DNA from 2 places in the Alteromonas sp. S167 genome. Region 1 is predicted to be linked to the other one. Evidence: predicted binding sites of a transcription regulator. Region 1 holds the regulator's gene; the other holds the start of a gene.

Evidence for each region. The regulator MetJ, encoded in region 1, represses methionine synthesis genes. The targets are predictions, from matches to a motif close to TAGACGTCTAGACGTCTA.
Region 2: a site for MetJ is predicted at 2,069-2,086, ahead of thrA (bifunctional aspartate kinase/homoserine dehydrogenase I). Genes of this name have one in related genera too.

The regions. Positions count from the first base shown of each region.
Region 1 is NZ_JAZETR010000010.1:104,942-108,154, forward strand. Features, by position in the region: gene V7R35_RS15240 (malic enzyme-like NAD(P)-binding protein) at 277-1,512, shown strand; gene metJ (met regulon transcriptional regulator MetJ) at 1,578-1,907, opposite strand; gene metF (methylenetetrahydrofolate reductase) at 2,069-2,956, shown strand.
Region 2 is NZ_JAZETR010000002.1:456,404-459,616, forward strand. Features, by position in the region: gene thrA (bifunctional aspartate kinase/homoserine dehydrogenase I) at 1-1,894, opposite strand, end outside; gene V7R35_RS05240 (LysR substrate-binding domain-containing protein) at 2,188-3,066, opposite strand.

The DNA.
Region 1 (3,213 bases):
GTCTAATAACTTAGCGTCACCTAAATTGATACATGAGAATTCTGATCAGATATGTACACAGTGAAAGGCTGTGTTAGAGTTGCCATCGTCACCGTAATAATGAGTATTAATTTCATGAATAATGTTGCCTTTTTACGGCGCAGACTAGTGCTGCTGGACGAATTCTAACAATGTCGAACATGTGCTTTAGTAATTTAAAACAACAATAACAACATTAACTGCATCGCACAGACGAAAAACACCGATGAACCCTACGTCTTAAGGATATTAACTTACATGTCAGATTTTAGACAACGCGCCCTCGATTATCATGCCAAACCAACGCCGGGCAAAATTAGTGTAGAGCTTACTACGCCGGCTGATAGCGTTGACGACCTAGCATTGGCTTACAGCCCAGGTGTGGCTGAACCAGTACGAGAGATAGCAGAAGACCCAGATAACGCTTACAAATATACCGCTAAAGGCAACATGGTAGCGGTTATTAGTAACGGTACGGCTATTTTGGGCTTAGGTAACTTAGGTCCTCTTGCATCGAAACCTGTTATGGAAGGTAAGGCATTTCTGTTTAAGCGCTTTGCAGGTCTTGATGCCATTGATATTGAAGTTAAGCATCGCACAACAGAAGAATTTATTAATACCGTAGCGAACATTGCAGACACATTCGGTGGGATTAACCTTGAAGATATTAAGGCACCTGAATGCTTCGAAATTGAGCAAGAACTTATTAAGCGCTGTAACATTCCTGTATTTCACGATGACCAGCACGGTACGGCTATTGTAACTGCCGCAGGTATGTTAAACGCCTTGGAAATTCAGGGTAAAGATATTGAGACAGCTAAAATTGTTTGCATGGGCGCAGGCGCTGCAGCCGTTGCATGTATGGAGCTTCTTATAAAGTGCGGGGCACAGCGTGAGCGTATTTATATGCTAGACCGCAAAGGCGTAATTCACACTCGCCGCGATGATTTAACAGAACATAAAAAGCTGTTTGCCAATAATACCGATAAACGTACGCTTGAAGATGTAATGGACGGTGCAGATATCTTTGTAGGCGTTTCAGGCCCAGATTTGTTACCACCGGAAACGCTGGCGCTAATGGCAGAAAACCCAATTGTGTTTGCCTGCTCAAACCCAGACCCAGAAATTAAGCCAGAGCTTGCTCACGAAGTACGTAAAGACCTAATTATGGCAACAGGGCGCTCTGACTACCCTAACCAGGTGAACAACGTACTGTGCTTCCCATTTATCTTCCGCGGCGCACTGGACGTACGAGCAACAGCTATTAACGATGAAATGAAGGTTGCCGCCGTTGAAGCGCTTCGTGCAATAACCAAAGAAGAGGTGCCGGCTGAAGTTCTTGCCGCCAGCAAAAGCGAAAGCCTAACCTTTGGAAAAGACTATATTATTCCTAAGCCAATGGATCCTCGTCTTTGCCAGCGCATTGCTTCTGCCGTATCTGAAGCAGCCATTAAATCGGGCGTTGCTCGTATTCCTGGAGCTGAAAAGGAATAGCGGCTTGCTTAACAAACTAAAACGGCGCTTGTACAGCGCCGTTTTTTATTTGAAGTAAAGCGTAATTAGTCTTCTGTTACGTCGTTTTCTAAACTTGGGTCTATGCCCATCTCTTCCATAATACGGCGCGCTTCAGCAGGCACGCGGTTAGGATTGTCTTTACGCAAATCATCATCGTTGGGTAGCGGTTGACCCGTAAACGCATGTAGAAATGCTTCACACAGCAACTCTGAGTTGGTTGCGTGACGCAAGTTATTAATTTGTCGGCGTGTGCGTTCATCGGTTAACGCTTTCAGCACATTAATAGGTATGGAAACAGTGACTTTCTTTACCTGTTCGCTTTTTTTACCGTGCTCTGCGTAGGGGTGAATATAGTTGCCGTTCCATTCTGCCATTGTACTAACTCGGTTTACTCTTTTTTATGTTATGAATAGAAATTCTAAACAGATTAACGAAAAGGTCAATTGAGCAGTGTAAACCTCTTGACGTCTAGACATATATTCTTTAGTTTAGACGTCTAAACGTCCATAATATTTTAATTTTGAGAGAATAAGCCATGGTTTCTTACGCAGAAGGTATCGATGCCCTAAATCAGTCTCTGTCTGAGCTGCGAGATATTGATGTGTCGTTTGAGTTTTTCCCCCCGAAAACTGAAGCTATGGAAAAAACCTTATGGAAATCTGTAGAACGTCTTGCTCCATTAAAGCCAAGTTACATGTCGGTAACTTACGGTGCTAACAGTGGTGAACGTGACAGAACCCATGACGTTGTAAAGCGTATTCAGCAACAGACTGGCGTGGCAGCTGTACCACACTTAACGTGTGTTGATGCTAGTAGAGAAGAACTAAAGCAAATTGCACAAGATTATTGGAATTCTGGTATTCGCCGTATTGTAGCCCTACGTGGCGACCTACCCGCAGGTGTAGATAAAACGGAAATGTACGCGTCAGATTTGGTTGCCCTGTTAAAAGACGTAGCCGATTTTGATATTTCGGTAGCGGCGTATCCTGAAAAGCATCCAGAAGCCCCCAACGCCCAGTTCGATTTACTGAATTTAAAACGCAAGGCAGAAGCAGGCGCTACGGAAGCGATCTCTCAGTTCTTCTTCGACACCAGCGTATTTTTACGCTTTAGAGATCGCGCCGCCGCAGCTGGGGTAGACTTAGACCTTGTGCCGGGTATTTTGCCAGTAACCAATTACCAAACATTAGTTAGATTTGCAGGTTTTACTAACGTGCACGTACCAGGCTGGCTGCATAAAATGTTCGACGGGCTTGATGAAGACGACCAGGCCACCCGCAACCTAATTGGCGCTAATATCGCCATGGATCAGGTAAAAGTACTGGCGAAAGAAGGCGTTAAACATTTTCATTTTTACACGCTAAATAGAAGCGAACTTAGTTATGCCATTTGCCACATGCTTGGCGTTCGAGGTAACAGTTAATCACTCTGTTTAATACCCCTCTTTCAATAGCTGTACTGCGGGTTTGCAGTTCAGCTATTGTAAGTTAGCACTCTCCTTACTGTTTAAACCAGCCCCCTTTTCAATTAAACCAGCGTTATTGGCATTCACCCTGTTATTATTTTTTGAACAAACCTTTTGCTACCTATCGTCTGCACAGTTAACATTTAACTTTTGATATACCCATCCGCTTAGCCAAATGAAAAACTAAAACACGGCTGCACTGGTATTAAATGCAA
Region 2 (3,213 bases), on a different contig from region 1:
GATGCAGTACATCACCTGCGCTGAAAAGCTTTTGCAAGTTATCAATTACCGGAAGACCCGCACCAACCGTCGTCTCGTAAAGGTACTGGCGGTTAGTGTTCTGCGCTGTTCTGCGAAGCTTCTTGTAGTAAGCCATTTCGCTGGTATTTGCTTTTTTATTTGGCGTTACTACGTGAAAGCCATTTTCCATCATATCAACATACTGCGACGCTATCGCTTCATGGCTAGTACAATCAACAATAACAGGGTTCACTAAACTGTTGTCATTCGAAAACTGATGAAGGCGCTCTACGCTCAGCATTTCGCTGGCAGAATCTAGCGCTGCTTTCCAGTCGCTACTTAAATCTATGCCCTGACTGTTAAGCAACAGCTTACGGCTATTCGCAATACCATAAACACGAAGCTGAACATTGCGCTTTAACAACTCATCTTGCTGCTTAGCAATTTGACCTAGTAATTCAGTGCCCACATTGCCACACCCTACTAGGAATACGTCGATGGTATGGCGGTCAGAGAAAAAATTCTGATGAATTACTTTAACGGCTTTCTTAGCACGCTTGCTTTCTATAACTGTTGAAATTGAACGCTCAGACGAACCTTGCGCAATAGCAACATTGTTCACACGGGCCTGTGCTAACGAGTTAAAGAAACGCGCTGCCAACCCTTTTGCCTGGCGCATTCCGTCGCCGACAAGGGTAACAATGGCAAGGTCGTGCCTTACTTCAATGGGGTCGAGCAGTTGGTTTTGTAACTCAAGCGCAAAGGCATCTTCTAGAAGCGTAAGTGCGCGATTTGCGTCTTTGCTTTGAATACAAAAACTAATTGAATATTCAGACGATGACTGTGTAATTAGACTAATTGAGATATTCGCATTAGACATTACTTCAAACACACGGCTTGCCATGCCAACCATGCCTTTAAGGCCCGGGCCTGCAACGTTAAACATAGTTACGTTATCTAGCTGCGAAATGCCTTTTACCGACGTCCACTTTTCGCTTTTTTCATTACTGATAAGCGTACCGGGCGCAGCGGGGTTTAGCGTGTTGCGAATTAAGCAAGGTATATGGTGCTGCGCAATAGGGCCAATGGTTTTAGGGTGAAGTACTTTCGCACCAAAGTAAGAAAGCTCCATGGCCTCCTGATACGTTAACTTATCAAGTAAAACGGCACCCTCAACCTGATTAGGATCGGCGTTGTACACACCATCTACGTCTGTCCAAATCTCACAACAGCTAGCATCAATACAGGCAGCCAGAATGGCAGCTGAATAATCTGAACCGTTGCGCCCAAGTGTTACCTTTTCACCTTGTTCATTTGCTGCAACAAAGCCTGGCATAACAAGCAGCTCACTACCGTCATTCGGTACATCAGAGAATCGCGCTTTACTTAACGCTACGTCTGCAATGCTATCTAGATAGTCGCCTTCGGCAAGTACGTATTTCACAGGGTCGATAATACGGTTTGCCACGCCTTTAGCAGATAAGATTTCGCTGAAAAGTGTGACTGAGATGTACTCACCAATACTTAATATTCCCGCCGACACGTTGTCTGGTGCCACACCAAGAAGCTTTATTCCTTCTAGGTGCTGCTTAAGCAAGCTTAGATGATCATTGATAAAAGCAACAACGGTATCATATGCAAAACCTGTAAGGGTTTCGTTTAGGTGATTGGCAATACCTGTAACCGTGTCGTTAAGCTTATTGAAAAGAGGTTGGAAATCGTCACCAGCGGCCGCTTGTTCACACAGTAGTGATAGCGCATTCGTTACCCCTTTCGGGGCAGACAGCACAACCGCAGCACCGTCGGTTTGGTGGGTCGCCGTGCTAATTTCCATCACGCGCATATAGCGCGGTGCATCGGCAAGAGAAGAACCCCCAAACTTTAAGACTTTCATATGCTGCTCCTTAAGGTTTCGCATGCTAAAACGTGAGTAAAAAAAAGCCCGCTCTGTGTTAGGCGGGCTTTCGTTGTCTTTTGCTTACTTGCACTAGCCACCGACCGCCCTATTCAAGGTGGTAATAAACATCATTGTGGTGCCAGTGCGTAGAATCTTTTTCATGTATGCAATTTGCCGTATAGACGTCTATCTGTCAACCGCAGTTTTCACCACACAGTGTTGCAGAAAATGAAACATTAAAAGCAAAATATTGCTTATCAAGGTACAAAACAGGTAATTTTGTCTTACTTCTACTTATCATCAAGTATGTATTTAGCAAGATAATCAATAAGTAAACGTATTTTCGGCGCAACATTGCGGTTAGAAGGGAAGACTGCCCAAATCGCTTCTTGCTTGTCTTTGTATGCTGGTAGTACCTCTATCAAATTTCCACTTTTTAGGTCGTTATGCACATAAAAACCGGGTAACTGTGCGATACCTAACCCACTGAGCGCCGCCGCTCGAAGCGCATTTCCACTGTTGTATCTAACCCGCCCTTTTACTGCTAAGGTTTTTGCTGTGCCTTCAACAACGAAACGCCAGTAAGGCTGAGACCCCACCAATAACGCGTGATGCTTTAACGCTTCCAGTGTTTCTGGAGGCGTATTGTCTTCAAAATAGCCTGGGCTTGCGCACACGTACAAACGACGAGTCGCAAGTTTTTTAGCAACTAACGTTGAATCTTCAAGTGCCCCTATTCGAATAGCCAAATCTAGCCCTTGGTCGACAATATCAATTTTGTCGTTAGTGAAAGTACACTGCACACTAATGCCGGAATAGGTTTTCATAAACGAATTCAGCAGCGGTGCTATAAATGCTTCACCAAAGGCCACGGGGGCAGTTAGTTTTATTAAACCTTGTGGCGACTGCTGAAGCGCACTGACTGACAACTGCGCGTCTTCCAATTGTTTTAGTGCTAAATGCGCTTGGTTAAAATACACTTTTCCAGCTTCCGTAAGCGAGACACTTCGCGTAGTACGATGCAGTAGCTTTACGCCCAGTAGCTTTTCTAGCGCCGCCACTTTTCGACTCACTTGGGCTACTGACGTGTCTAGCTTAGTAGCAGCGCCAGTAAAATTACCCACCTCTGCAACAGCACAGAACTCTGCAATGCCTTCTAGCACTTTCAAACAATCACCTTAATATTTTATGTTTTCTTGGAAGCTGTATATGCACACTCACAATACCTACAGCATCAACTTTAGCGATACAAAAAACGGTCTTCAGTACAGTTTTCCGTCTCTCTTATTGGCTGTAGCATTCTCTAATGTTTACCA